2 linked regions of the Lacibacter sediminis genome follow. The protein of the gene in region 1 interacts with the protein of each later gene in a pairwise test. Links are inferred from orthologs where the notes say so. Each region holds a gene or a part of one and is shown in the gene's direction. Other genes may lie near its edges.

Region 1 (16,166 bases):
GTGGCTTGATAATTGATTTGTGCCTGTATTAATTGTAATTGGTGTACAATGAGTGTTTGTCGTGCCTGATCTTCTGCATTTACTTCACGTAAATAATCGTTGGCGGTGATCACACCATTTTCCAATTGTGCTTTTGCTGCATCTTTTACTTTTAACCGCAGCTCTACGATCTCGCTATCTTTTGCGATCAGTTGATTGATCTTATCGATCTCCGCCTGCTGCTGTTTCAATTGCGTATTGGTGTTGAGCAGAAATACATCTTTCTGCACAGCAACGATCTGTTGATTGATGCCGATCAACTCTCTTTCTTTTTTTGAAGTATATAATCCACCAAAAGCCCAGTTAAAACGGATACCGGTTACATAATAAGTAGCAAATTTGTTTTCGAGAAAATTCAAACCTGGTCTTCCGTAACCACCTTGAAAAAAGAAACTGGTCTTGGGAAGATTCTTTGCTTTGATCATATTGCTTTGTCCGCCGAGCAATTGTTGTTGCTTTTGAAACAGGTTCAGTTCAGGACGAAGAATGGTTTGATCATTTGCTGTATTGATAACCGGCTTTGTAAACACCATGCTTGCTGTATAAGTCTCTCCGGTAAATAAACTCAACACATCAAGCAAGCCTGTTTTTGTTGCTGTGAGTTCAATTACACGTTGATCAACTTTGAGTAGTTCTGCTTTTAGTAAGTTGAGGTTTGATTTGAATGCAACACCATTTGCAACCTGGGCTTCCATTTTTTTCATGCCGGTTGACAGATCATCACGGATCAGTTGCGTTTGCTTCAACTGCTCATCGATGTAAAGAACGCTGAGGTATATTTGACTGATGCGTTCTTCCAGTTTATACAGTTCCACTTCAACTCTCTGTTCTTCCACATCAGCATTCAGTTGCTGAATACTTCGTTGCTGCTTGAGCATACCACCATCGTAGATCATCTGGTTGATGTCCGCCACAATTTTATATTGATCCTTACTCAATGGATCAATCGATACACCCGGCAGAGGAATCTTCACCGTTGTTACTTCCGACTGGTAAGTAGCTTGTCCGCTTACAGTAAGCTGCGGCAAAAAACCTTTGTTGAGGTTTTCAATAGTTATATCCTTCGTTTGGCGAATGAGGTCTTTTTGTTTGAGAAGTGGGTATTGTTGCCTTGCCTTGGCCTGAACTTGCTCCAGCGTGACCGTTTGTGCAAACGACAGCTTAGATAAGACAAGAAACAAAAAAAGCAGTTTCTTCATAATATTCAATTTAATTAACCAAGTAGTTAATTTCTGTTCAAAAAAAATTATTTCCGAATCGAATCAATGATAAACTTCGGAATCTCCTTCTTCCTTTGCTCCATTGCATGCCGGAACTGAAATTCATCAAGTCCCAAATTCATCTGGAAGATGGGTTTGGCCACAAACGGAAAAATCGTCATCGAAAGCAGGTTCATCATTAGCTGTAGTGGGCTGATGGGTTTGATGGTTCCTTTTTTCACCTCAGCTTCAATCTGCAAAAGGAATTTTGACGGGTCAGGTTTATTTTTTGCCCCCCACACTTTCTTCATAAAATACACCGGATCCTGGTTCACTTCATTCATTACAAACAAGGGCAGGTAAGGGTTTTCAATCACTACGGTAATATATTCATCACAAAACTTTTCGATCTTTTCAAACAGGCCGGCGTCTGAGTTCAACACCTCATTTACTTTCGGGAATAAATGATTGGCCGCTTCCATAAAGATCTTTTCAAACAGTTTATCCTTGCTGTCAAAATAATAATGGAGCAATGCTTTGTTAATACCTGCTTCATCGGCAATATCCTGCATACGTGCCCCATACATGCCTTTCTTAATAAACACATTCCGTGCTGCCTGCAGAATCACTTCTTCCGTACTTTGATCTTTTATCCGCTTTGCCATATTTTTAACCAAATGGTTAACAAAAGTAAAAAAATGTTTTTTATCTGCAACTTTTTTTCGCCATGTTTTCAAATTGTCCGCCGTTATATATTGCCGATTCACTAAAATAAAGCGGCAAATATGATTCTGGCTCGTCTTTTGCCTGTTCAGTATATCCCGACGTAATGCAGATCAAAAAAATCATTTATACCATCTTACTTCCTGTTGTCCTTGCGGCCTGCACAGGACCAAAGACAACTACTTCAGCGCCGCCAAAAGAAAAAACGGTTACCAAAAAAATGGTGAATGGTTACCAACTTCAGGTACTGAATACCACCGATAGGACTGAAGCTCTAAATGCAAAATCATTGCTGCTCACAAAATACCCGCAGCAGAAAACCTTCCTGATGTATCAAAGCCCCTATTATAAAATACGGTTTGGAAATTTTTTAACACAAACTGAAGCTTTGAGCTATCAGAAAAAAGTAAAAACTCATTTTACCAATGTATTTGTGATACCTGCGAAGTTTGAAATAAAGGTGAGGGAGTAAAATATCGGACATAAAAAAAGAAAAGAGCTTTCTTCAAACTCTTTTCTTTCTTCTGATCTCTCATCTATTCAGCCCAGCTCATTACATAATTTCCATTTTCAATGTCCAATGCCTGTTTGGTTAACATCAGCGGACGAAATGTATCAACCATCACCGCTAACTCCTTCGTTTCTTTTGCACCAATACTTTTTTCAACTGCACCTGGGTGTGGTCCATGAGGAATACCTGCAGGATGCAAGGTGATCATTCCTCTTGTTACATTCTTACGACTCATAAAATCACCATCAACATAATAGATCACTTCATCGCTATCAATATTACTGTGATTATAGGGCGCTGGAATAGCGTTGGGATGATAATCGTACAACCTCGGCACAAACGAACAAACCACAAAGGCATTCGTTTCAAATGTTTGATGCACAGGTGGTGGCTGATGTACCCGACCGGTGATGGGTTCAAAATCATGAATGGAAAAAATATACGGATAGCAGCAACCATCCCAACCCACCACATCAAACGGATGTGTACCGTAATGCAAACCGTATAACATTCCCTTCTTCTTTGCCCTTATGAGAAAATCGCCATGTTCATCATATGTTTTCAGATCCTGTGGCTTGCGGATATCCCGTTCGCAATAAGGCGCATGCTCCATCAACTGACCGTACTTACTCATGTAACGTTTAGGGTAACGGAGTGGTGTAAACGATTCAACAATGAACAACCTGTTTTTATCATCATTGAACTCTATCTGGTAGATCGTTCCCCTAGGCAAAATGATATAATCACCATAACCAAATGGCAATTCACCGTATTGCGTTTTCACTGTGCCACTTCCCTCGTGTACAAAGATCATTTCATCAGCATCAGTATTCTTGTAGAAGTAACCGCTTGTACCACTTGTTGGTGCGGCCAATACAATATGACAATCGTTATTCACCAAAACAGGTACACGGCTTTCTAAAAATTCACCGCCGGGTTTAAGATTAAAGCCTTCAAAACAACGGTGCTGCAACATTTTTTCTTCTGCAATAATGGGCGATACATCTATCTGCGGTTCTGTCTTAATGATCTGTGTTGGAGGATGACAATGATACAGCAACGAATAATCATCACTGAATCCTTCGGTTGAAAATAATTGTTCGCTGTACAAACCACCATCGGGCTTGCGGAACTGTGTATGACGTTTATGCGGGATCTTTCCCAATGTGTAATAGTGAGCCATGATTAAATTTGAAAATGAGTTGATTTGAAAATTTGAAAATGCGTTTGCTTATTTCTTGAATAGAAAATAGCGTATGTCAGCTTCTTGAAAGCTCCAGTGTGGCAAGCAGAAAAATGTACTTCCACTTCCGTTTATCGATCCAGTAAGTGAAGTTTCTGAAAAATGGCATATTCAAAGCTAAGTAATCTGTGCGGCTTACGAACGGCACTTCAACGCTTGTTTGAAAAATTTACAAATAGATTTATCTTCCCTTTTTATTGCATTCCGCAATAAAAACAATCAATCAATCACCGCTTAACAGAACCTCATGAAGAAGAGAGAAAAACTTGCTATCGTACGGCAACACTACCCCACTGCCATTACTACTATCGACAGCGTTAACAGGCTTATCGATTTTGTAGAAGCCAAACTGGATCTGGAACCTGCGCAGATCATGTTGGCCGATAGTATTTGCAGTGATGATGTGAACAGTATTCAATACCCGGCAAGGGCACATGAATTTCTTGGTCCTTTTAAAATGGGTGGACTTGATGGTTATCCGTTCACCGGTTTAACTGGTATGGGCGCTTTTGCAAGTCATGTACCCGATGAGGGAGCAGTTATTGTCTATTATGGTCCGCATATTGGTATTTCAAAAAATGGTGCGGTGGGCGAAATACATCGTATTGGTCAGCATAACCATTCAGGTTGTTGCGGCGCAGCAAAAGGAGCGTTGAATAAACTTTTAACGAACACGATCGAAGATGGAAAAATAACTGAGCTCGATTACCAGATGAATACGATTGAACAGATCCTACTGAAAGAGCGAAACAGAATTGCTACAGCCTCCATTCCATTAAAAGAAGCAACAGAAGTGATCTATGAAGCCATTGATAAACGCATTAACGAATTGGTGGCAGCAACCAAATATAATTGCAAGTATGTGATATTGATGGGCGCCATTCTCATCAACAGTGACAGCGATGTTGGTTCATTCAACTGCTCACGCCGTTTTGATGTGATCGATCTTGCAACAGGACAACGAACTTCTTATCTCTAAACAAATTGGTTTGACACGAATAGGACTTATCTCCGACACACATGGATTTTTAGATGACCCCGTGTTTGATCATTTTTCAAACTGTGATGAAATATGGCATGCGGGTGATTTTGGAACTATTGAATTAGCTAAGCGTCTGTCTGCTTTGAGCGGCCTGACTGTAAAAGGCGTTTATGGTAATATTGATGGACAAGATGTTCGATCCGTTTACCCCGAGCAACTGGTTTTCCATTGCGAAGATGTGAAAGTGATGATGCGGCATATTGGTGGTGCTCCGCCAAAATACAATCCCGAAACGAGAAAGGAATTGCAACTGCATCAACCAAATCTTTTCATCAGCGGACATTCACATATTTTAAAAGTGATGTATGATGATAAGATGAATTGCCTGCACATGAACCCCGGCGCAGCAGGTAAACAAGGCTGGCATAAAGTACGCACACTGATCCGTTTTGTGATCGATGGAAATAATATGAAAGATTGTGAAGTGATCGAACTCGGAAAGCGTTAACAGAATTGCCTTTTATACAACGTCTTTTTACAGTAACTTACAGGAACAAAATTAACAGCTATGCAACGTCGTGATCTACTGAAGCAAACCGCTCTTACCCTTGCCGCATTTACATTAAGCAGGGATCTTTTTGCCGCCGAAGCAGAAAAATTTGCACAGCTCCCCGATGTTGACAAGATCATCAAACTAAGTTCAAACGAAAATCCTCACGGTCCATCACCCATGGCCCGCAAACAAATGATGGAAGCTGTGAATGGCAGCAATCGCTATCCATGGGATGTTACCACAAAACTGAGAGAAGAAATTGCTGCTTTAACAGGGCACACAAAAGAACATATTGTAATGGGCGCCGGTTCATCTGAACTGCTGGGGCTTGTGGCGGTATGGGCCGCATTGAAAAAAGGAAATGCTGTTGCACCCGACCCTACGTTCCGTTTATGGATGCCTGCTGCACGTAAAACAGGTCTTGATATAAAACTCGTTCCGCTCACCGATAAAAAAATGACCGATCTGCAGCGGATGAAAGAAGCAATGAACGATCAAACAAAACTTGTTTATATCTGCAATCCAAACAATCCAACAGGCACGGTATTGCCGGCAAAAGAGCTTGAAGCATTTATTAAAGACATTGCACCCAAAGCAATTATTTTATTAGATGAAGCATATACTGAATTCAGCAGCGAGCCCAGCATGGCACACCTGGTGAATGATTATCCTAATCTTGTTATTGCAAAAACTTTTTCGAAGATATACGGTATGGCAGGTGCACGTGTTGGTTATGCATTGGCACATCCAACTACCATCAAACAACTCAATGAATTGCAGCCGTGGGCGAATGCAGGTGCAAGTGCCGTTTCATTAGCCGGAGCATTAGCTGCATTAAAAGACAAAACGTTCATCGACTTTTGTAAAAAAGAAAATGCATTGGCCCGTTCTATCTTCTGCAAAGCATTGGATAAAGCAGGCATTCCATATATACCATCAGAAACAAGTTTTATTTATTTCGATACCAGCAATTTTGGAAAAGATGTGAAAGCAATGCTTGAAGCGAAAGGCATTGTTGGTGCACGCACTTTTGAAGAAGGCACCAAGTGGTTACGCATCAGTGTGGGTACACAGGATGAAATGAAAAAAGCGGCGGCGGCTTTGTTAAGTTAGTTTGTAGTTTTTTGTTTATAATTACTCCGGCACTTGTGCCTTTTTCCTTGTGCCTTGTTTCTTGTTCCTTGTGCCTTTCACCTCCCGTCTTTTTCCTTTCATTGATTTTTAACGAATCGATTGCAATTGATCTTTCTATTTTTCGCCAAACAAAAAAATATGAAACCAATCCTTCTCATCATCGGCATTTTCTTTATGCATTCATTAGTGCGAGCACAGGCCGACGCACAAACCATCAAAGACATTGAAACTGTTTGTAACTACTATCTCATTGGCGGAACCAATCGTGATAGTGTGATGTATAGTAAAGCATTTCTACCGGAAGGTCATTTGCGCTATATGCAAAACGATACAGTAATGAATGTATCACTAAAAGATTTTGCAGCCCGCATGCGCAACGGTGGCGTAAAGCAAGATCGCAAAACAAGCATCGATCGTATTGAAGTATTTGGTAATGCTGCCACAGCCAAATTGACAATCGAGTATCCAACGTTTTACTATCATGATATGATGAGTTTATTGAAAACAAAGGACGGGTGGAAAATAGTAACGAAAATATTTTACAGGGAAGACAAGAAGAAATAAAAAAGGCCTCCGTTTGGAGGCCTTCTATTTTATAAGTTACATGCCGGGGAACCACGGCCTTGCAATTCCTTCACGGAAAGGCCATGGTACTGCCGCAAGAATTAAGATAAGCGCTACCACATACATCCAGGAAGCGGCACCATAGTTTTGTTTTTTTGCTCTGCCTCTTGCCATGGTGATCATCACAATTGCGAGGATCATAGCAGAAATATGTTCAACCACCCAGAAACGGGCGAAACTGTCTTTCATTACATTTCCGAAACCGCCCAGTCGTTCGATCATGTGAAAGCCAACTGCTTCATTGTTGAAATATTGAAATAAGCCCAGCAACAACGTAATGTGTGCAGCAATGAGCAGGAACAAACTTGTTTTTTGTAAGCCGCCTTTTTTAGTAAAAGCCTGGAACAAGGCAATGATCAACAGGATAAGAATTACCCAGCGGAGGACATTGTGCAAGTGAAGCAATCCGGTATACATAATGATTTGGAAATTTAAGATGATTTAATGTGAAATTCCGCCACAAAGTAAGGTGCAGAAAGGGATTATTCAAAAACTGTTTTTTTGCAGAAACGAAGTATCTTGGACTATCAAACACCTGCTATGAAGAAATTATTTTTTACCGTTGTTGCTTTTTGCAGCATACAATCATTGCTTGCACAATCTCCAAAAGTTTTTGTGAGCGATTCAAGCAGACCCATCATTCAACAACAATTATTATTTCAAAACAGGATCATTGGCAAAACTGAGAAGGGAACTGTTTATGCGTTGCCGCAAGATAATATGCCTGTACTGGTGCCAGACAGTTCAATTACATCGAACATGCCGAACAGGTTAAAAACTGAAACACCTGGTTTGCAAATACCAAATCCTTATTATCCCGGCAAACCGGAAATAAAGAAATTTCCGTCAACACCAAATATGTATCAGTATAAACAAAGGCCTGAGATAAAAAATAAGATTGAACGGTGAGTGATGTTGTAATTTCTTTTATTCGTCAGAAAGGCGTCAGACGGACATACTACTCACAATTCACTACTCACCACTCACCTTCCTCATTCCTCCCAATCAGCAATAAATATATTGGTATCTCTTGTGCCGCTGTTGTTGCGGTTGCTGCAGAAAACAATCTTCTTTCCATCAGGACTAAACATGGGGAATGCATCAAAGCCTTTATCTCTGCTGATCTTGGTGAGATTACTTCCATCTTCATTCATGGTATATAAATTGAACGGAAAGCCACGCTTGTATTCATGATTGCTGGCAAAGATGATGCGTTTGTTATCGGGCATGTATGCAGGTGCCCAGTTGGCTTGTCCAAATGAAGAAACCTGTTTAGCATTTGTGCCATCAGCATTTGCCACCCATACTTCCATATTGGTAGGTGCTACTAATCCCTGTGCTAATAATTCCTTGTATTCTTTGATCTCTGCTTCTGTTTTCGGACGGCTTGCACGCCAGATGAGTTTTTTCCCATCAGGGCTAAACCATCCACCACCATCATAACCCAACAAATTAGTGACTTTTATTTCTTTACCCGTTTTCAAGTCCATCACATACATATCTATATCACCATCTTTGGTACTGGTGTACAACATTTTCTTTCCATCCGGTGAAAGCGTTGCTTCTGCATCATACCCCTTACTGTTTGTTAACTGCTTTACAATTTTTCCATTCAGATCGGCCATGAAAATATCATAGCTGTCGTACAAAGGCCAGATGTATTTATTGCCGTATTTACTACGGTCAGGAATTGGTGGGCAATCGCTGCTGCCCAAATGAGTAGATGCATAAATAACGTGTTTGCCATCTTTCATAAAAGCACCGCAGGTTGTTCTTCCTTTGCCGGTGCTCACCAGTTTAGGTGTAAATTTTTCGCCCGCTTTTGTTGGAATTTTTGCGATATACATCTGGTCGCAGGGAATACCTTCTTTTGCATACGTTTTTTGGAAGATGAGCCATTTGCCATCGAAACTGAAATATGCTTCCGCATTATCGCCACCAAAAGTGAGCTGTTGAATATTTTTAAAATGCTTTTCGTCGGGATACAATATGGTATCATTGCTGGTTGCTGTTTTCTTTTCAGTTTCCTTATTCACAGCATTAAACGACAGCATAACAACCACAATAAGAGGTAAAGCAAGCAACAGAGCGGACTTATTCATAAAGCTGATTTGGTGCAAATGTAGATTTTGGAATGCCCGCAAATGTCAGGAAAATGTAAGAACCAGCACAGCAAAATAATTTAGCTTTGCGCCATGCAGTTGAAAGCCTTTTTGATGACTGGATTTACCAGCCTTTGCCTGTTCGCCTGTACCAACGATAAACCTGCCGAAAACGGACAGGACGCTACCAATAATCCTCCTGCCAATTCCAAAATTGCTGAACTTGAAAATAAGCTGCAACAGGAACCACAGGTCGACAGTATCCGTGAACAATTTGTAGAACAGTTAGTACAAAATAACCAATACGATAAAGCATTGGCGCAGGTTGAAACGCTTTTGCAAAAACAACCCAACAACCCGGCTTATCTTTTTATGAAAGCCGATGCGTTGGAGCGTAAAGGCGATACGGCCAATGCCATTGCATCTTACGAGCAATCAATTGCAGCAGCAGGTTTATTTACCGAAGCCGAGTTACGACTTGCCTCGCTTTATGCAGAAACCGGAAATAAAAAAGCAGAAATTTTGTGTGATGCCTTATTGAAAGATGCAACTGCTGTACAATTCCGTAGTGATATTCTTTTTGTGAAAGCGGCTTACTATAATAAGATCAAACAAGCACCAAAGGCATTGACTGTTTACAACCAGATCATCCGTGAAGATTATACTTACTTGGATGCTTACATTGAAAAAGGATTGATCTATTATGATCAGCAAAAATTTGAAGATGCACATAAAGTATTTGCGCAAAGCACCAATGTGAGTAACAAATTTGCAGATGGTTATTTCTGGATGGCGAAGGCAGAAGAGAAACTCAACCGCACAACTGAAGCCATAGATAATTATAAACGTTCCCTCGCACTCGATCAAAGTATTGCTGAAGCAAAAGATGCGTTGAAGAGATTGGGAGTCGTAAAATGATGGCTGATGAATGATTAATAATGAGTGATGAGTAGAATACAAACAACTATAAACTAATAAAAACAAACCATAAACTTTTCTATGCCGATTGTAGCTCCTTCTTTATTAAGCGCCAATTATATTAATCTCCAGGCCGATTGTGATATGCTCAATGCCAGTGAAGCCGATTGGTATCACCTCGATGTAATGGATGGCCGTTTTGTACCCAACATCAGCTTTGGACCAATGATCATTGAATTTTTCCGCAAAGCCACCACAAAAGTGTGTGATGTGCACTTGATGATTGAAGAACCGGAAAAATATGCAGAAGCTTTTCAAAAAGCCGGTGCCGATATTCTCACCGTGCATTACGAAGCATGTACACATCTGCACCGAAATATTCAACAGATCAAAGGTCTGGGCATGAAAGCCGGCATTGCATTGAATCCGCACACACCTGTGTCATTATTGAAAGATGTATTGGCTGATATAGATATGGTTTGTTTGATGAGTGTGAATCCGGGTTTTGGCGGACAGGCATTTATTCCGCAAACCCTTAACAAGATCAAAGAACTCCGCAACATGATCGATGAAAAAGGATTGAAGGTGGAGATTGAAATTGATGGTGGCGTTACGCTGGCTAACGCAAAAAGTATTGTCGACGCAGGTGCAAATGTGTTGGTTGCCGGTAACACAGTGTTTAAAGCACCTAACCCAACTGAAATGATTTCCTTGTTGAAGAAGATATAATGAATGCCGGGAAGACTGAAAGGTTTACAGCCTTTCAGTCTTCCCGGCATTCTGGTTTTAATGCAACGCTTTGATCGATCAAAAGGTCAACCTTCTATGAAACCGCTGTCATTTATACTTTTCCTATCGCTGCTGCTCGGCAGTTGCAGCTATCCTTGTGGCAACTCTTCCGGCCTGCATCTCAATTTTGTTTCCTACACAAAAGCTGAGATCCATGGTTTCAGCATCAGCCGTTACGAAAAGGGAAGCAACTTCAACAATCTCATCAGTTCAAACAGTTTTGATTCTTCTATTGTTGGTTTACGTCAAAGCGGCGATACCATCCGCTATGCTTATTTCAGTAATGATGCATTGCTTCCATCCGGCTTCGACTATAAGGTTTTCATTCCATCAACCAATATAACCTACAACATTACCGACCTTAGAGAACCTCAGGAAACGGGAATTAAGAATGGACAGAAAGTCTATTGTATGAACCAGATTGTTTCCTGCAAGGTTAACGGCAATACGGTAACAATTTCTAACGAAGACCTCTTCCTGAAAAAATAACTTGCTTCGCTTTGCGTTTTAGCAGAAAGGCTTAGTTTTATCTTCCATGAAGGCAACCAAAACCTGCTTCCTGTTCCTGCTCCTCCTTGCAACCTCTGTTTCCTACGCCCAAAAGAAATCGGCAACAGTTACCGGTAAGGTATTGGACGAAAATGAAAACCCGCTTGCGAAGGTATCGGTGATCATTCTTGGTCGCAGCAACGGTGTAACCACCAACGATTCCGGCTATTTCAGCATTAAAGTACCTGCAGGCAAGGCATTTGCCCTTGTTTTCAGTTATACTTCCTACCGTGATGAGCAACGGAATTTCTTTTTAAATGATGATGAACAGGAACGCATTGTTCTCCGTCTTGAACGTGGTGGCAAAGAACTGCAGGAAGTAACAGTTACCGACAACCGCATACGTACCGAAGCGTCGGCGATGCGCCTCAATCCAAAAAATGCTTTGCTGCTTCCATCGGCTGTTGGTGGTGTAGAAGGACTGATCAAAATATTTACCAACTCCAACAACGAACTTTCGTCGCAATACTCCGTGCGTGGCGGAAACTATGACGAGAACCTGATCTATGTAAATGACTTTGAAGTGTACCGACCTTACCTTGTTCGTCAAGGTCAACAGGAAGGATTAAGTTTTATCAATGCTGAGATGGTACGCAACCTTACGTTTTACAATGGTGGCTTTCAATCGAAGTATGGTGATAAGATGAGCAGTGTGCTCGATATTCAATACAAACAACCAAAGAAGTTTGGCGGTTCTGCTTATGTTTCATTGCTGGAACAAGGTTTAAATTTTGAGGGAGCAACAAGAAATGAAAAAGTAAGTTTTGTTGTTGGTGCAAGAAACCGCAGCAATCAAAACCTGTTGAGCAGTCAGCAGACAAAAGGTAATTATGTTCCTTCGAGCAATGATGTGCAGGGATATATTACGTGGCAACCAAATACCAAATGGTTGTTTGAAGCAATGGGCAATTACTCACGCACGCAATTCAAACTAAATCCTGAATTTAGCAGCCAGACAGCTTCTGTGTTCTCTCCTTTCTTTACAGCAAATCTTGGGTTGGATATTTATTTCGCTGGTGCTGAGCGTGACCGTTACAGTACAGCCATGGCTGGTATAGCAACCACCTATCAACCAAGAAAGAATCTGAAGTTGAAATGGATGCTTAGTCATTTCAATAACAAAGAAGAAGAATCATTTGACATACAAGGTGCCTACTTATTTGGTGAGCGTGACTTCGATCGCAGTCGCACAACCTTTGGTTTAATAGTAAATCCATTGGGGGCGGGTGTATTCCAGAATTTTGCACGCAACCGTTTAAACATCTCCACACAAAATGCTACGCACAAAGGTAGCCTGTCGAAAGACAAACATTTCATTCAATGGGGACACAGTCTCGAACGCCAAAGTATTTCTGATAAGTTGAACGAATGGGAATTGACGGACAGCGCCGGTTATACGTTGCCGTTCAATCCTGATCAATTGCAGTTAACAAAAGTTATTAAGTCAAAAGCTGATCTTGTTTTCTACCGCACGTCAGGTTATGTGCAGGATAATATTATTCTGAATGATTCATTGAACATGACCTTGCAGGTGGGTGTTCGTTACAATTACAATACACTCAATAATGAAGTATTGATTCAACCACGTGTGCAATTTGCGATGCAGCCTCTTGGTAAAAAAGATATTGTGTTTCGTGCTGCTGCAGGTGCCTATCATCAACCACCATTTTATAGAGAGTTACGTCGTTATGATGGTACCGTAAATGAATCAGTAAAAGCACAAAAGAGTTGGCAGGTAGTGGCAGGTATCGATTATAATTTTAAAGGATGGGGCAACCGTCCGTTTAAATTACAAGCTGAAGCCTACTATAAACACATGACTGATATTGTGCCGTATGATGTAGACAATGTGCGTATCCGTTATTTCGGCAGCAACAGTGCCAAAGCATATGCAACAGGTATTGAAGCACGCTTGTTTGGCGAGCTGGTGAAAGATGCAGAAAGCTGGGTAAGCATTGGTATCATGCGTACACGTGAAAATTTAGATAATGATCAGTGGTATAATTATAAACTCGATTCGCTGAATAAACCAATCGACAGCACCTTAGTGCAAGGCGGCTGGATCAGAAGACCAACTGACCGCTTCCTCAGCGTTGGTATGTTCTACCAGGATTATCTTTCCACCAATAAGAACTTCAAATTCTCCATGAACTTTTTGTACGGCACCAATCTTCCTTACAATATTCCCAATAGCGCCAAGTACAGAAATGCGTTAACGATCGATCCATACATCCGTGTTGATTTTGGTTTCAGTGCATTGTTGCTCGATGGCGAAAAAAGCAAACGCCGCAGCCGCAATCCTTTCCGTGAGTTCAATAATATCTGGGCAAGTCTCGAGATCTTTAATGTGATCGACCGCCCCAATACCATTTCCTATTTGCTCATTAAAGATTTCAGCAACACCATCTTTTCTATTCCCAATCGTTTAACGCCAAGGCTGATCAATTTTAAGATTGTGGCGAGGTGGTAGAATGGTGAATGCCAAAAAGTAAAATTTAAATCACCTTAGTGCATCGTTCAAACTGTTTATCCCCTCTCGGGAGGGGCAGCAGAATGTTACACAGGAAACTGTTTAAAGGGGTGGGTTTAAAATTATTAATGTCATTAACATGACTTTCTTTCCCGAGAATCCCTGCCTATCTTTATCTCGTAAATTGAGAAGCATGAAAACATCCATCACCGCCATCGTATTCTTTTTTACAGCTTTCACCGGCTTTTCGCAGGCGAATGATCCGTTTCTTACTTTCCCCATCGAACTGAAATTTTTCCAGGCACAAAAAACAAACCAGTACAATGTGTTGCGTTGGCTGGCCCCCTGCACATCAGATTTTGCAGCATTTGAAGTACAGCATTCTGCTGATAATAAAACCTTCAGCGTACTGCATAGTTTTACTGCCGACCAGATCCGTTGTGCTGAACCTTTTGATTATACCGATCTGCAACGACGTGAAGGAACCAATTATTACCGCATTAAACTTACTACTCCCGCCAATACTTCTGTTAACTCGTTCATAGTTGCTGTACTCAACGGCAGCAAAGGATTTGCATTGAATGCGTTGTTACCATCTCTTGTACGTTCAACAGCTGTGCTTAGTATTTCATCAGCAGAAACAGACAGGTTACAACTTACAGTTACGGATATCAGCGGCAAACGTTATACTGTTCGACAAGAACAGTTATCAGCAGGCACCAATCAAGTGCAATTAAACCTTCAAAGTTTACCATCCGGTCAGTACGTATTACAGGCAAGCAACAGCAAAGGCGAACAGCAACAGCTGCGTTTTCTCAAACAATAAAACGGCCCTCCTTTGCGTCTTCTTTTCTCTGCGAACTTTGCGTAAGATAACTGACGCAAGTCAACAGGTTTAATATACATCGTTCTGTTACTGCTGAATAATTTTCAGTAGATTAGATTACTCAAAACGATTGTCATGACCATATCCACACCCCTGCAACAGTTTCTGCTAAACGTAGAAAACCATCCCAACGATATTTTTTTGCGTCAACCTTTTCGTGGCGAATGGACAACCTGGACATGGCAACAGGCAGCTGATGAAAGCAGGCGTATTGCTGCAGCATTGCATTCACTCCAACTTCCAAAGGGATCACATATTGCCATTCTTTCGAAGAACTGTGCGCATTGGATGATGGCGGACATAGCGATCATGATGGCCGGCTGTATTTCCATCCCCATCTATCCGACATTAACAGCATCGTCCATTCAACCGATTCTTGAACACAGCGATGCAAAAGCAGTTTTCATTGGTAAACTGGATGATTTTAAGTCGCAGGAACATGGCATACCACCTGAACTGATCCGTATTGGTTTTGATGCATACGAACGAAATGAACGTTACAACTGGAGTGAATTAATAGAGGAACATCAACCACTTCAACACACACATCAATGGCACGAAGATGAATTGATGACGATCATTTATACATCGGGCACAACCGGCCGGCCAAAGGGTGTGATGCACACTGCAGGTAATTTCAACAGGGTGATGCATGCAGCTATTGAAGAACTTCGTTTAGAAAAACACAGAGCTTTACTATCATACCTGCCTCTCAGTCATATTGCCGAACGGATAGCTATTGAAATGAATTCGATCTATAATGTATGTGTCATTTCATTTGCTGAATCGGTTGAAACATTTGCAAAGAATGTAGCTGAAGTGCAGCCGCATATTTTCTTTGCCGTGCCAAGACTCTGGGGGAAATTCAGGGAAGGCATTCTTAAAAAAATTCCACAGAAAAAACTCAACCTGCTTTTATCAATTCCAATCATCAGCGGCATTGTAAAGAAAAGCATCAAACAGAAATTAGGTCTGTCTAGAGCTACGCATATTTACAGTGCCTCCGCTCCTATTTCTGTTGACCTGCTCAAATGGTTTGCGAGACTTGATGTAAAAATTACACAGGCACTGGGCATGAGTGAAGATTGTGTGTATGCACATTTCGAACGGCCATACGATTACAGGCATGGGTCAGTGGGAAAACCATTTAAAGGACTGCAGGTAAAGATTACAGAAGAAGGCGAGTTAAGGGTGAAAAGCGTAAGCAATACCAAAGGCTATTACAAAGAACCAGAACTCACTGCTGAATTGTTTGATGAAGATGGTTATTTAAAAACAGGCGACATCTGCGAATATGATCACGATGGTTATTTGTTTGTAACCGGACGATTAAAAGACCAGTTCAAAACAGATAAAGGAAAATACATTTCTCCATCACCCATTGAAACAAAACTGTTGGCCAATGCCGATATTGAACAATGCTGTGTGGTGGGCATGGGTATTC
Region 2 (16,075 bases), 3.2 Mb from region 1 along the record:
AAAAATTCAATGCCCGTAAATCGCAGGGTGTTATTCCAGCCAATGCAAGACCGGGCGGAGGTATTGGCATACATGCAACACGAAGAAATGAAGATCGTTTTGTAGACTACTATTACAACTGGACCTTGGGTTGCATTTCCACCAAACGTGAGTACGCTAAAGAATTATATACACTCCTTCCTGTTGGCACTGAAGTAACCATACTCCGGTAAAATACCGTCTTAAGGGTATACCCTTAGTAAAAAGGAAGTGCTTTATTTGGTTTCAAACTCCACAACATGAAACCAATGAATTTTCTGTTACTCCTCTTGATGGGTAGCAGTCTTGCAACGCAAGCCCAAAAACTTTCCAAAGAAGGAACACACGAAATTTCAAAAAAAGCAAACAAAGGCTACTTGTATGAGCCAACGGTAGATGAGGCAAAGAACGAGGTGACCATGACCTATGTTACCAAAGCATCAGGTCGGAAAGCAAAATTTGAAATTTACAAATTTGACCTTGAATTCAATTTCAAGGGAATGGAAGAAAGCGAACAACCCCTTGAAAAACTTAAAGGCTACCGGGCAGATAAAGGCGATGAATGGGAAATGCCTGCAGTATCAGTTGAAAAAAATTTCATGGGTACGCTGATGCTGCGCAGGAAGATCATTAAAAAGAAATGGAACTGGTTTTGGGGTGGTTATGATATTAAGATCGAACAGAAAGAAAAACTTAAACCTAAATCAGAAGATGGAAATAAGTTTTTCTATCTGTCGCATGCTGAGCAGAATGAAAGCGGAAGCGTGATCATCATTGCCGGTGAAAAAGGAGACCGCAGCGATCCAATGCGTCAATACAAACGCATTCACATATTAAGATATGATGCAGAACTAAATCAATTGGCAGATAAAGTACTTGAATTTCAATATCCGCAGTTAATTGCTGCTGTTAATACAGATGATGCAGATGAGGATGCAGAACTGGATGAAGATATTACGATCCTGTTTGCTCCAATGGGCGGCAAAGGAATGAATAAAGTGGCCGATCCAAATGGCGGAAACTATAGCTATGTACGTATTGCTTCAAGTGCAGAAATTAAAGAACGTGTATCCATTTCTTCAAATCATGGCATCTTCGATGGTTCATTTGTAAAGGTTGGAAATGCTATGATGATCTACGGACCAGCTAATGATAATAAAACAGACTATCTGAATGAAAAACCAGCCGACGATCAATTCAAAGCAAAGAATTTTCAAATTGTAAAAATTGAAAATGGACAAGTAGCTTATGTTACAAGCACACCAATTTCAGAGTTTGAGAAGAAAGCGCAAAATCCCCCTTCACAAAAAAAGTCACCTGATTACAAAGGCCGAAAATTCAGAGTAGCAGACATACGCCAAACAATGAATGGCGATCTGTTGATAACAGGTCAGAATTATTCAACACCCAGCGGATTACGCCGTTCATCTGGCACAACAGATTACACAGATATTATCATGATTCATTTTGACAGTAAGGGAAATCTGAAAGCACAGTATGGTGTACGTCGTGAAGAAAATGATAAAGAAGCTAAAATGGCTCCAAACTCGCAGATACTTGTTGAAAGCACCGATGGCAGTAGTTTATACTGGGTGATCCTTGAAATGGAAGGTGTTAAAACAGAAAAAGAACTCGGCGACAGTAAGTATAAATTCCTTGTTTATCCGAATGTAACAAAGATCAATTTAGCAACAGCCAACATTGGTGAGTTTACTCAATTTGGCCAAGGCAAAACAGATTATTATGTGAACAATAAATATCCATTTCTGCCGATTGGCAAAGGGCAGGTTGTATTTCTTGGTGAAACCAAGAGTGGAAAAACATTATGGTTTGCAAAAATGCCGCTTGAATAAAATTCTTCAGCGATTTAAAAAACTTACACGGATCGATACCCAAAATCCACTTGTAAGAAAAAGCCCCGACGTAGGTTTCGGGGCTTCTCTTTTTATAATTTTCCATTTTTAATTTCTTCAACAACTCCGGGGTCGAGCAGCGTTGATATATCACCGAGATTTGAAATTTCACCTTCAGCAATTTTTCTCAGAATGCGTCGCATGATCTTACCACTTCTTGTTTTTGGCAAGCCGCTTACAAACTGAATCTTATCAGGTTTTGCAATCGGGCCAATAACACGGGTTACTGTTTGTAAAATATCCTTGCGTGTAAGATCTTCATCATTGTTATGCATGTGACCATAAATCACATACGCATAAATACCTTGTCCTTTTACATCATGCGGATAACCAACCACAGCGCTTTCCACAACACCTGCATGCATATTGATGGCATTCTCTACTTCAGCAGTACCAATACGGTGACCGCTTACATTCAACACATCATCCACCCTTCCGGTAATTCGGTAGAATCCATTTTCATCTTTCAACGCACCATCACCCGTGAAGTATAAATTTTCATAGGTTGCAAAATAGTTTTGCCGGCAACGCTCATGATCGCCATAAGTTGTACGAAGTATTGCAGGCCATGGTGCTTTTATACAAAGGTTTCCTTTCAAATGACCATGCTCATCTTTCTCCGTCACTTCTTTTCCATTTTCATCAACCAAAATCGGTTGCACGCCCGGCATCGGTAATGTTGCCCAACTTGGTTTAGCAGGTGTAACACCAGCCATGTTTGAAATTAAACAACCACCTGTTTCTGTTTGCCACCATGTATCAACAATAGGACATTTGCCTTTGCCTACATGTTCATCATACCAATGCCATGCTTCTTCATTGATAGGTTCACCAACTGTGCCCAATATTTTTAATGAGGAAAGATCTTTTCCTTTTAATGGATCTAAACCAAAGCCCATCAAACTGCGGATGGCAGTTGGTGCTGTGTACAGAATATTTACTTTATGCTTATCAACGATATCCCAGAAACGACCTGCATCGGGCCATGTAGGAATACCTTCAAACATCAATGATGTAGCGCCTGCACTTAACGGACCGTATAAAATATAACTATGGCCTGTGATCCAACCTATATCGGCTGTGCAAAAATGCACATCACCTTTCTTGTATTGGAATGTATTGACAAACGTGTAGTTCGTCCAGATCATATAACCCGCACTGCTATGCACCACACCTTTTGGTTTACCTGTTGAACCACTTGTATACAAGATGAATAATGGATCTTCAGCATCCATCTCTTCTGCAGGAAAACTTACCACACCATTTTTCTCCACTTGGTGCTCAGCAAACTCCATTTCATCTTCCCACCACACATCTCTTCCTTTCAACATAGAAACAGGTGTGCGTGTCCGTGTGTAAACAATTACTTTTTTTACTGTGCGGTTACCAATGAGTGCATCATCAATTACACTCTTCAGCGGAATATCTTTATTACCACGATAAGCACCATCGCAGGTAACAATAAATTCAGCTTGTGCATCATACAAACGATCAGCAATACTTTGTGCAGAGAAACCTCCAAAGATCACACTATGTATAGCGCCAATGCGTGCACAGCCTAACACCGCATACGCCAACTCAGGTACCATGCCCATATAAATACAAACACGATCGCCTTTTTTCACACCATTGTTAATGAGTACCTGTGCAAACTGGCAAACACGTTTATGTAAACGGTTATATGTTACTACACGAACTCTTTCTTCAGGATTGTTTGGCTCCCAGATGATAGCAGGTTTGTCGCCCATTGTTTCCAGGTGGCGATCAATACAATTTTCAGTGATGTTGAGCTTTGCACCTTTGAACCATTCTACTTTTGGTTCTTTGAAATTCCATTCAAGAACCTTGTCCCATTTTTTTCGGAAATGAAAATGTTCAGCGATTGAACCCCAGAACTCTTCCGGTTGTTCAACACTTTTTTGATATGCTTCTTTGTACTCTTCGTAAGACTTGATCTGGTAAGGATATGACATCATTCGTTCTTTGGGCCGTAAATATAAAAATATTGCAGCCTTATGCAGCGAATTTTATTCGGCATCGGTCTTTTTATTGAAAGAAAACAGACAATACCCTATTGATCTGTTCGATGTCTGTTCATATGGTTGGTTTTTTATGAAAGCCCTTGTTGTTCAGCAAGGGCTTTTTGTTTGTTGTGAATGAATGTTTACATTTAAGTTTCTTAAGCAACCGATGTACAACCTGAAGCCATTTTGTTTTTTAATAGCGATTGTTAGTTTCTGCATATTGACAGTTCAATCGTATGCACAATGTTCAAGCAATGTTTTATTTTCTGAAAATTTTGGCGGCAGCAACAATTCTCCCTTAACAGGTTCAAGACTTCCTGCCGGTGTTACTACGTATACATTTGATTCGCTTGGTACTATTGATGATGGCCAATATGGTATTCGTAAAACAACTGCTGACATTGCAACCGGTCAGCGACAGTTTAGTGTTTGGCATATTGGCAATGATCGCTCAGGAGGTAATATGATGATCGTTAATGCTGATTACACTGCAGGAAAGTTTTACGAAACAACTGTCAGCAATCTCTGCTCCGGTTCGCAATTGTATTTTTCTGCATGGCTGGCCAATCTTATTCCGGCAGGAAGCAGCAACCCACTCGATCCGATACTGCGTTTTGAAATTGCAAGTGCAGTTTCAGGAACGGTGCTATCATCTTTTCTGACACCAACTATTCCACGTTTCAGTTCATTTACATGGACACAGTACGGATTTAATTTTTCGTTGCCCGCAGGTGAAACTTCAGTTGTGCTTCGCATCTTTAATAACCAGGCGGGTGGTATTGGAAATGATCTTGCACTTGATGATATTGAATTTACACTTTGCGGCGCAAGCATTGCGCCGGTTGTTAACGGAACAATGCTCAATACAAACGATGCATGTGTTGGCAGTAATATCAGTATCAGCGGAAATGTAACAGCTATATCTTACACAAACCCTGCATACCAATGGCAATTTAATAACGGAAGTGGTTGGGTGAATATTCCAACAGCTACTACTCCTGACTTAAGCATCAACAATATTCAAAAAGCAGATAGTGGTAATTACCGTCTACTGGCAGCCGAAGCAGCTAATATCAACTCAACAAATTGCCGTTCAATCTCACCAAGTATTCCCATACATGTATTTGCACCTGTAACACCAATGTTATATACCAATGCTCCTGTTTGTGAAGGCAAGGATCTGTTACTGATCGTTCCGGTTAATGCCATTGCTTATATATGGACGATAAACGGCAGGCCCTTTAATATGAGCACTGATACTTTGCGTGCCAGAAATGTAACTGCCGCCAACAACGGAATGTATCATGTCCGGCTGATCACAAAAGGTGGTTGTTCAAGCATGGATTCAGCTACTGTTGTTATACAATCAAATCCATTACAACGCTTTCTTCCATTTGATACATTGTTGTGTGATGCGCAAACATTAGATGTGGACGCACAACAACCAACTGCAGCAACCTATTTGTGGAACGATGGAACAACTTCAGCACAACGTATTCTTTCAACTGAAGGAATCTATTCATTGTTTACAAGCGATGCTGTTTGCGACCGTACAGATAGTTTTACCATCACAAGAAATTATACACCCACTGTTCAGCTTATCAGCGATACTACGCTTTGCGTAAATGAACCTTTGCTGTTGAATGCAACAAATCCATTAGCTGAATTTTATTTGTGGAGTACGAATGAAACTGACAGCAGTATTACCATTACTTCACCAGGCACTTATTCTGTTGCTGTTGGTAATGGTTGCGGAATTGCGGTTGATGATATCACTGTTGATTATAAAGATTGTGCGGATATGATCTTTGTGCCAAACGCCTTTACGCCAAACGATGACCGGTTGAATGATGTGCTCTATGCAAAGGCTTATTTCCTTATTGAAGCATTTGATATGAAAATTTACAACCGTTGGGGACAACAGATATTTTCTACCAATTCATTGTTTACCGGTTGGGATGGCCGTATGAACAATAGCAAAGCTCCACCCGGTCAATATATCTGGACTGTCAGCTACAAACGCAACGGCAAATTGTATACACAAAAAGGAACGGTGCTGCTTATTCCCTGATGATAGCTTCAAACTGAAAGAGAGGTATGCCATACCTTCTTACATTGCCATGCGAAATATAATATGCTTAGGTATGGCATACCTATTCCACATTTCATTTATTTTTGAACCAAACACAGCACATGTCAATTGAGGTCAATAACCTGGTGAAACTTTATGGTGAGCAAAAAGCGGTGAATAATATTTCCTTTAAAGTAAACAAAGGAGAGATCGTTGGCTTCCTGGGGCCGAATGGTGCAGGAAAAAGTACAACCATGAAAATGATCACCGGTTACCTGCAACCAACAAGTGGCACCGCTGTTGTGTGTGATGTAAAGGTGAATGATAACCCGATGGGCAGTAAACAAAAGATCGGTTATTTACCGGAGAGTAATGCATTGTATTACGACATGTATGTAAGAGAATATCTGGCGTTTATTGCAGAAGTTCATAAAATCGGAAATCAGAAATCGAAAATTGAAGATGTTATACAACAGGTTGGTTTAACACCTGAAGCTCATAAAAAGATCGGTCAGTTATCAAAAGGTTATAAGCAACGTGTTGGTTTGGCTGCTGCACTTATTCATGATCCGGAAGTATTGATCTTAGATGAACCAACAAGCGGACTTGACCCCAACCAGATCATTGAGATACGTGATGTGATCAAACAACTTGGATTGAACAAAACAGTTTTATTCTCCTCACATATTTTACAGGAAGTGCAAGCCATATGCGACCGTGTGATCATTATCAATAAAGGAACGATCGTTGCAGATGATCAGTTATCTAATTTGCTTAAGAAAGTGCAGGCAGGAGAAGTGATCCTTGAATTAAAAGAAGAAGTAGATGAATCGCTTTTTAATTCAATTCAAAATTGTATTCGCATAAACAGTACCACCTGGAAATTCAGAACAGATAATCCTGATGCAGTGAAAAAACAATTGCTGCAACTATCGATTGAAAAAAATCTCAACGTGCTTTCGTTGAAGAGCGATGAGAATTCATTGGAAGATGTGTTCAGGAGTTTAACATCTTAAAATTGTCTGTTCACCTGAAAGGTGACTGTACAACAAATTCATTAAACTAAAACAGTAAATGACTATTGTAGATTATTTATCCATAATTGGGATAATAATTATAGACATCATTAGTTATCGTATTGTTTTAAAAAAGACAATTGATGAATTTTTAAAATTAAATAAACTCGTAGTCAACGGTCAGGTAAGTACAGGAGAAGTTATTGATGTTGTTGAAAAATCAGACTTGGATGGTCGTACCCAATACGCCCCATTAATCCGGTATTTTGCCAACAATGTTGAGTATAAATTTCAATCTGAAGATTTTTCCTTTAATAAGCCTGTAGTCGGAGCGGCGATCAACATTTGCTATAACAGCAACGATCCATTAGAGGTGATTGATAACCCAAAAACCGTTTTATTGTTCAAAGGCTTTATAATTATTTTCATTCTAATAGTCTTGACCGGGTTGAATTTTGGGATTTTATATAAAGTATTTTCTACTTGAAAAAATAAACAGCCATCACTTCCTTAACCTTCTCACTCCTTTCATCACAATCCATCCAATCAACACTAACATCAACACAGCAATAATTACAGGTGCAGTAAAACTCAACGCCGTACCACCAATAGCAGCTGCATTCTCACCTGTTGACACAATAACATTTCCAGTTCCTGCTGTAGTCTTACTTGAAAATAATCGCAGCAAGCCAATGCCTGCATGCACCGTTCCTGCCGCACCACCTCCTGCAATGATGGCCATGATCCATTTCAACAACGGACTGAATTCTGCAATGGGTAAAAACGATGCAGCCAAAACAGTTCCTGCTGCGACAGCTAAAGGTGTGGCAATCATATCGAGCAGGTTATCAACAAAAGGAATATAATAAGCACCGATTTCAAGAATAGCTGCAGTACCAAAACAAATCAACGCAGGCAGGCTTCCCATCCATTCCATATCTGCAGACAGTGCAAACCACTGCTGGTATGCTGCAAAGCTGGCTCCAAGCATGGGCACAAATACCCGGAAACCACAGCACGCACTGAGTGCAATGCCCATTGCAATGGAAGTAAGTATCGCTGTGTCCATACAATCGTTTGTTGTACTTAAAAATAATCAATTTCACTGCCTTTTATCCTTTGTTGCTGCCTTTGAATGTCTTTTCTTTGCAGCGCAAACAAAAAGTCAGAAAAGAGAGAAGTTAGAAAGTCCGAAAGAACAACTCTGCTGATCTCCATCTTCGGAACGAACAATCTTCCGGTCTTTTCTCTTCCCGACTTCCGGACTATAACATTAACTACAAACTGAATTTTATGAGCTTTATCGCCGACATTCATGCTAGACAAATTCTCGACAGCCGTGGTAACCCAACTGTAGAAGTAGATGTGATAACTGATAATGGTATTATTGGCCGTGCTGCCGTACCAAGTGGTGCTAGTACGGGTAAACACGAAGCGGTTGAGCTACGTGATGGTGATAAAAGCAAATACCTTGGTCGTGGTGTTTTGAAAGCTGTGCAAAATGTGAATGATGTAATTGCTGATCAGCTGATCGGTATTGATGTTACACGCCAGGCTTACATCGACAATCTTCTGATTAAAATTGATGGTACAGAAAATAAAGGTTCACTTGGTGCAAATGCAATGCTTGCTGTAAGTATGGCTGTTGCAAAAGCTGCTGCTGAAGAAAGCGGTTTGCCTTTATTCCGTTACCTCGGTGGTGTAAACAGTACAGTAATCCCTGTTCCGATGATGAATATCATGAACGGTGGTGCACATGCTGATAATAAAATCGATTTCCAGGAATTCATGGTCATTCCTTTTGGTGCTCCTTCTTTCAGTGAAGGTTTACGTTGGGGTGTGGAAATTTTCCATCATCTCAAAGCAGTATTAAAGAAAAAAGGTTTCAGCACAAACGTTGGTGATGAAGGTGGCTTTGCTCCTGAAATTCAAAGCAACGAAGAAGCAATTGAAACTGTATTGGAAGCCATTACTGCAGCAGGTTACAAACCAGGTGAGCAAGTAGGTATTGCAATGGATGCTGCATCAAGCGAAATGTATGATGAAGCTACCAACACGTATAAATTCTATAAGAGCAACCCTGGTAAAGTGATCAGCAGCGATGAAATGGTTGCTTACTGGACTGAGTGGGTAAATAAATATCCGATCATTTCTATTGAAGATGGTATGGCTGAAGATGATTGGGCTGGCTGGAAAAAATTAACTGAAAGTCTTGGAAAAAGATGCCAGTTGGTTGGTGATGATCTCTTCGTTACAAATGTGAAGCGTTTAAAAGAAGGTATTGATAAAGGCATCAGCAATAGTATCCTCATTAAAGTAAACCAGATCGGTACAGTTACTGAAACCATCAATGCCGTGCAAATGGCACAGAACGCAGGGTTCACAACGGTTATGAGTCACAGAAGTGGTGAAACTGAAGATACCACTATTGCTGACTTAGCAGTAGCATTGAATTGCGGACAGATAAAAACCGGTTCTGCTTCACGTACTGATCGTATGGCGAAGTACAACCAGCTTATCCGCATTGAAGAAATGCTGGGCGAGAATGCAATTTATCCGGGCGGAAAGATTAAATTTGGTAAATAGCAACTAGTTAATGGTTCATAGTTCATGGGCATTAACTGTGAACTATGAACCATTTTTATTTAGATCTCATATGAAAATTCTGAGCAATATCCCACCAGTACTGAAAAACAAATATGTTTTAACGATCATTGGTTTTGCGGTATGGATGTTATTTGTTGACAGGAATGATTTTATTACCCAGATCAGCCGATTTAAGAAGCTGAACGAATTAAAAAGCAGCAGCACCTATTACGATCAGAAGATCGAAACGGCCAAAACCGAGCTGGAAAAGCGAAAAAACGACCCTTCGGCCTATGAGCGACTGGCCCGTGAAAACTACTATATGAAGCGTGATAATGAGGACATTTTCCTCTTTAACGAATAAAAAGACCTGCCCCGTACAATACAAGTTTACCAACAGCGTTTAATAGCAAAGCAGATCCTTTGAGAAGCCCCTACGCAACAAAAAACAGGATTGCTTATGACACATAAATTTACGCCGGAAGACTTGTTACAATATCTCTACAAAGAAACGACCCCAGCCGAGAATGCCGCCATCGAACAAGCGTTGGCCGAAGATTGGACCCTGAGAGAAAAATTCGAGGTGATCAAAAAAGCAGCTCAACGACTTTCGAAGTTTACATTTTCTCCCAGAACAGAAACCGTTCTGTCTGTGTTGAAATATGCAAACAAAGACCTTGCAGCTTCCGATATTTCCTCTTCAAACTGATCTTTCCCTAATTTCGCCGTCATTCCCAATTCAGAATGACAACAAAAGAGCGTTACCAATCCGTTATTGATTATTTTTCTGTTCATGCACCCGATGCAGAAACAGAATTGTTGTACGACAATCCTTTTCAGCTGTTGGTTGCCGTTATCCTCAGTGCCCAATGCACCGATAAACGGGTGAACCTAACCACTCCTGCCATCTTCGAGAAATATCCTGATGCTAAAAGCATGAGCAAGGCCACGTTCGATGAATTGTTTCCACTCATTAAAAGCATTTCATATCCCAACAATAAAACCAAACATCTGATTGGTATGGCACAGAAACTCGTTAACGAGTTTAACAGCGAAGTGCCATTAACTGTGGATGAATTGGTTAAGCTGCCGGGTGTTGGACGTAAAACTGCCAACGTTATTACATCGGTTGTCGATTCACAACCTAACATGGCGGTTGATACGCACGTGTTTCGTGTAAGCAAGCGCATTGGATTGGTAAAGCAAACTGCAACAACTCCATTAGCAGTAGAGAAAGAACTCATCAAACATTTTCCAACAGAACTTATTCATAAAGCACATCACTGGCTTATTTTACACGGTCGTTATATTTGTGTTGCACGCACGCCGAAATGCAGGGAATGCGGATTGCAGCATTGCTGTAAATATTTTGAGAAGAATAACCGCTGAGTCTTATCTCACAAACGCAATCTTCTCCTTACACTATTGCAACAGCAAATTCTTTTTCTTACCTTCTTTTTTGTTGAAAAGCTTTTATCCAATACAACAGTAAACGTTCATGGTTAGGTCAACCTGTTTATTGCGAACAAATTGCTTCTCCCTGCATATCCGTTGAAATACTGTAAAAAAATGTCAGCTAAAACGATACGTTATGAGGCATAAAAAAATAGTATTCATACCTGCAATAATCATTGCCGGATTATTTTTAGTAAGCTTTGGCTTAAACAACATGAACGATATCCCCATTCTTTGGGAAATTAGCAAATTAAAATCGGCACATCTGCCATTGGTCAACAAGTCTATTGAAGTGCATCCAATAGCGGAAGACATTTACAAAAAAATTCCCGAACGAACAGCCTACAAAACCTATCCCTTTTATATGCCCGGCCGTGAACCCAAAGGCTATTATGAATGGCTGTTAAAACAAGAACCAGAACTGGTTTTTGATGTAGCTAAACTAAAAACGGAAGAAGACTGGATAAAAGCAGGGGAACTTATTTATGAAATGCCGCAAAATTTTGACCGGTTTATTGACAGTGCTGTAAACATGGAAGAGTTGCAAGGCATGGCAGCATTTATGACATCCATACATATGCCGGTGAGTAAAGATGGAACGATCCCTTTTTTTCAAATCGTGGTTCGTAAAAAAGGAAAAATTGAAGTGGGCACATTTGCCTGTGGCAATTGCCATAACAAAGTAATGCCTGATGGTTCGGTAGTTAAAGGGGCACAGGGCAATTATCCGTTTGATAAAATTTTCGGAGGAGGTCTCCTGGCAAACATACAGGAGAGCAAAATGGCTGATAGCGCTGCATCGGTTATGCTGAGCCAGAGTTTCCGTGGGTTATTTGGTGCACCGTGGATCGAACACGAAAGCCAGGAGTTTGTAAAGAAACCCGAATATAAAAGAGCTATTGCAGTTTTACTGGCAACAGTACCGGGTGTAATGCACCGGCATAGCAGTACGCTTGGTGCACCAACTGCCATTCCCGATTTGTTTAACCTGAAAGAAAGAAAATATCTTGACCGCACCGGCATGTTGTTGCACCGTGATATTGGTGATTTGATGCGGTATGCAGTATTGAACCAGGAAATGGATTTCACCAATTCGTATGGTGGTTTTAAACCCGATACAAGACCTGATAGTGTTTTGCTAAAAAGATATACCCGCTTCTCCGATGCACAGGCTTATGCGCTTTCAAAATATATTTATTCGCTCAGGCCTTTACCCAACCCTGATAAAGCTCCGGCAGAATTAATTGCAAAAGGAAAAGCAATATTTGAACAGGATGTTTGCATTGATTGTCATACTCCCCCACTTTACACCAACAATAAATTAACTCCTGTACTTGGTTTTGTACCGTCGAAAGAAGATAAAACAAGGTTCGACATTTCTGACATTTGTGTTGAGACTGACCCTACACTTGCACTATATAGCCGGCGTGGTACAGGATATTATAAAGTGCCCTCGCTTATTGGTGTATGGAACAGACAAGCACTCATGCACAGTGGTTATGTTACTTCACTTGAAGAAATGTTTAATCCTGCAAGACAGAAAGATGATTTTATACCCTCTGGTTTTAATCCAAACGCAGGTCAACCGTTTGCGGTAAAAGGCCACAGTTTTGGTTTAGATCTTAATGTAGAAGATAAAAAAGCGCTGCTTGCTTTTCTCAGATCATTATAAGAATCCGAAATTATTTGAAGAGAGAAATTATTCTATTATTCCTGCATTTTAAGGTCTGCGGACTTTGAATAGCAGAAGATGAGCAATAAATAATTTATTGTTTCGGGAAATGTGCAATCAACTCAACTTCCAGTTTTGCATCTGGCATGTATAAGCGAACGATCTGCACCCATGTTGCAGCAGGAAAATCGCCTTTGTAAAATTGCTTGCGCACATGGTTGAGTTGTTTCATCGCTTCAATATCAGTAGTGTACAGATTTTCTTTTACCACATGCTGAAAGGTTAAGCCATATTGTTTAAGTGAACGTTCTAACCCACTGTACAATCGTTTCACGCCTTCTTCATTCATATCTGTTGCAACGGTACCTGAGATGTATAACACATCACCCACTTTCAACGTTTGCGCATAACCGGCAGATGTATCCTGTTTGATTGGATTGCCCCAATGCCATTTTTCTTTTTCAATGGGCGCTTTTGTTTGTTGTGCAGTGGCGGCAAATGAAAGAAGAAGAAATGAAACGATGAATAAGTTTCTGTTCATGATAATAAGATTTGAACGTAAGATAATTTCAGCTTTCGTAAATGAAAACAAAAAATCCATCAACGGGTATTGATGGATTTAATTATGTTGAAGACTGACAGTAATTTACAAATACTTCCCGATCTCTTCAATCAATTCACCTTTGGTGATCGGCACACCCTTGATCTTGTTGTAGCCTTTCGCATCAACAAAATACAGATCACGGATGATCCGGATGAGCTGACCATTATTGATCTCGGGCACCAACACCGTATCATAGCTCTTCAGTATCTCACCAAGATTTTTTGGGAAAGGACGAATGTAACGGAGATGAGCGTGCGATACTGATTTGCCCTGCGCCTGCAGTTCAGCACAGGCACTTTTGATTGCGCCATAAGTACTACCCCATCCAAGCACCAATACTTTACCTGTTGCTGCTCCACTGTCTAATTTCTGTTCAGGAATATAATCAGCAATTTTATCAACCTTGGCCTGTCTTGTTTTCACCATGTGCTGGTGGTTATCGGGATCATAACTGATGTTGCCTGTTATATCCTGTTTTTCTAACCCGCCAATACGGTGTTCCAACCCCGGCGTACCAGGGATAGCCCATGGACGAGCCAGTTTTTCATCACGCTTGTAGGCCAGTAATTTTTCTTCGCCTTCATCAAGTCCTTTTTTAAAGTTGACTTTTATTTCAGGCAAATCTTTTGATTGCGGGAACTTCCATGGTTCAGCACCGTTTGCAATATAACCATCGCTCAGGAACATAACCGGCGTCATGTGCTGCACAGCAATACGTGCTGCTTCATACACCGCATCAAAACAATCAGCTGGCGTTGATGCAGAAATGATCGGCATCGGGCATTCGCCATTACGGCCATAATAAGCCTGCATCAGATCACTCTGTTCTGTTTTTGTGGGCAACCCTGTTGATGGTCCACCACGTTGAATATTGATAATAAGCAAAGGAATTTCCAGCATCACTGCCAAACCCATTGCTTCTCCTTTTAATGCAATACCGGGACCGCTGCTTGTTGTAACAGCCAATGAACCGCCATATGCAGCACCAATAGATGATGTAATAGCGGCGATCTCATCTTCGGCCTGGAATGTTTTTACGCCGAATGCTTTGTACTTACTGAGATCGTGCAAAATATCGGAAGCAGGTGTAATTGGATATGAACCTAAGAACAATTGCAGTCCGCTTTTTTGTGAAGCGGCTATTAAACCATAACTCACCGCCTGGTTACCCATAATGGAACGGTATAAACCTGGTTCCATCTTTGCTTTCTCTACTTTATAGGTTGTAGTAAATGTTTCCGTAGTATCGCCGTAATTGTAACCGGCTCTCATAACACGGATGTTACTTTCAAGAATATCAGGTTTCTTACCAAATTTTTCGGTGAGGAAGCTGATGGTACTTTCCATGTCACGGTTGTACATCCAATACAAAAAGCCCAGCACAAACATATTCTTTGCACGGTCTTTTTCTTTCATACCCATCGTGATGTCAGTGAGCGCTTCTCTCGTCATCTTGGTCACATCCATCTTGATCACTTCGTAGTTTGATAAGCTATCGTTCTCAAGAGGATTAACGCCTTCAGGGTAGTTGGCAAGACGAAGATTCTTCGCATCAAAACCATCGGTATTAACAATGATCTTCCCACCTTTCTTAATGGCTTTGAGATTGGCTTTTAATGCCGCCGCATTCATGGCTACCAATACATCACAATCATCACCTGGTGTGTACACATGATCACTGCTGAAACGCAACTGATAACCACTCACACCGGCAAGGGTTCCTTGTGGAGCACGGATCTCTGCCGGAAAATCGGGGAAAGTGGCAAGATCGATTCCCATGAGGGCGGTATTATTGGTAAACTGGCTACCGGTCAATTGCATACCATCACCACTATCGCCGGCAAACTTGATGACTACATCGTTTAATAGTTCCTGAGTTCTTGTCATAGCAACGCAAAGTTAGGTGTGCTCAATCTATGAAAAAATTCAATCTAAAATATTCTTACCGATTTTTTCAGTCGAAAACAGGTAGAAAGTTTTATTTCGACAGAATTTCTGCCAGATGGCAGTTGAAACCCTGCTGAAAATCATTGTTAAAGGAGGAGAAAATGAAGAAGCGATTGCAGATTGCCCAATCATCCTGAAAATTATTTGTCTGCTGATCGCTATTTTGACTTCTTAATTGCAACACCTATCCTAAACACTCTCATTGAATCATTATTGACTGCAGCAAGCAATATCTTTTCTCCGTTTGATAAACGAATAAGCGACATGTCCTTTACATCACCATTCAAAATAAAGCCGCTGGTTGCCGGTGGAACTGATGTGAAGGACTTATTGCTACCACCTCGAAGGAAACAACCATAAGACGCATCATATCTTCCAGTCATTACTTCGGCCTGGTATTCATTGCCCGCCAGCAACAGGTCTTTAAACCCATCGTTATCCAAGTCATCGCAGATAATAGTATTAACCGGCGAGAATTGTGCTTCTACCGGCAATGCATGCTTGATAAATTTGCCATTACCTGTATTTTCAAAAAAACAAGTCCTAGTTTCATTACAATGCAGCTCCAAAATTTTTTGGGGTGCTTTTCCTTTAAAGATATCCTGATAGCTGGCGTGTGCATAGTCCTCATTTAAAAGAAATTGTTTTTTTATCGCAGGTACCCGTTCAGCAAAGCGGCCTCTGCTGATGGCGGGATAAGAACGTTTGATACCATCAGCGTCTTTTATGTAATAGAATAAAAAAGGATCAATACTGCCGTTGCCATCCA

Evidence for each region.
Region 2: the proteins of rpe (region 1) and eno interact in binary tests that used the Escherichia coli proteins (3 or more experiments, as listed by UniProt). The link is inferred for Lacibacter sediminis from one-to-one orthologs.

Annotation. Positions count from the first base shown.
Region 1 is NZ_CP060007.1:1,002,725-1,018,890, reverse strand. Bases 8,946-11,933 are described here. They hold rpe (ribulose-phosphate 3-epimerase), read left to right. Parts: upstream 8,946-10,109; coding sequence 10,110-10,757; downstream 10,758-11,933. Other genes in these bases: H4075_RS04480 (TonB-dependent receptor), read left to right, coding at 11,353-11,933; H4075_RS04485 (hypothetical protein), read left to right, coding at 10,854-11,306; H4075_RS04495 (tetratricopeptide repeat protein), read left to right, coding at 9,225-10,028; H4075_RS04500 (TolB family protein), read right to left, coding at 8,946-9,110. Outside these bases: H4075_RS04550 (TolC family protein), read right to left, coding at 1-1,238; H4075_RS04545 (TetR/AcrR family transcriptional regulator), read right to left, coding at 1,286-1,903; H4075_RS04540 (SPOR domain-containing protein), read left to right, coding at 2,068-2,433; H4075_RS04535 (homogentisate 1,2-dioxygenase), read right to left, coding at 2,498-3,655; H4075_RS04530 (hypothetical protein), read left to right, coding at 3,963-4,694; H4075_RS04525 (metallophosphoesterase family protein), read left to right, coding at 4,705-5,205; H4075_RS04520 (pyridoxal phosphate-dependent aminotransferase), read left to right, coding at 5,266-6,363; H4075_RS04515 (nuclear transport factor 2 family protein), read left to right, coding at 6,523-6,948; H4075_RS04510 (LTA synthase family protein), read right to left, coding at 6,985-7,425; H4075_RS04505 (hypothetical protein), read left to right, coding at 7,549-7,917; more of H4075_RS04500, read right to left, coding at 8,001-8,945; more of H4075_RS04480, read left to right, coding at 11,934-13,836; H4075_RS04475 (T9SS type A sorting domain-containing protein), read left to right, coding at 14,030-14,662; H4075_RS04470 (AMP-binding protein), read left to right, coding at 14,798-16,166. UniProt on the Escherichia coli protein: Catalyzes the reversible epimerization of D-ribulose 5-phosphate to D-xylulose 5-phosphate.
Region 2 is NZ_CP060007.1:4,174,407-4,190,481, forward strand. Bases 7,585-10,481 are described here. They hold eno (phosphopyruvate hydratase), read left to right. Parts: upstream 7,585-8,335; coding sequence 8,336-9,628; downstream 9,629-10,481. Other genes in these bases: H4075_RS17795 (DUF4126 domain-containing protein), read right to left, coding at 7,585-8,111; H4075_RS17805 (FtsB family cell division protein), read left to right, coding at 9,699-9,992; H4075_RS17810 (anti-sigma factor), read left to right, coding at 10,089-10,337; nth (endonuclease III), read left to right, coding at 10,373-10,481. Outside these bases: H4075_RS17765 (L,D-transpeptidase family protein), read left to right, coding at 1-212; H4075_RS17770 (hypothetical protein), read left to right, coding at 279-1,871; acs (acetate--CoA ligase), read right to left, coding at 1,964-3,907; H4075_RS17780 (gliding motility-associated C-terminal domain-containing protein), read left to right, coding at 4,176-6,026; gliding motility-associated ABC transporter ATP-binding subunit GldA, read left to right, coding at 6,149-7,042; H4075_RS17790 (DUF3592 domain-containing protein), read left to right, coding at 7,101-7,529; more of H4075_RS17795, read right to left, coding at 7,545-7,584; more of nth, read left to right, coding at 10,482-11,017; H4075_RS17820 (hypothetical protein), read left to right, coding at 11,220-12,755; H4075_RS17825 (RidA family protein), read right to left, coding at 12,850-13,296; H4075_RS17830 (2-oxoacid:acceptor oxidoreductase subunit alpha), read right to left, coding at 13,402-15,246; H4075_RS17835 (VCBS repeat-containing protein), read right to left, coding at 15,465-16,075. UniProt on the Escherichia coli protein: Catalyzes the reversible conversion of 2-phosphoglycerate (2-PG) into phosphoenolpyruvate (PEP). It is essential for the degradation of carbohydrates via glycolysis.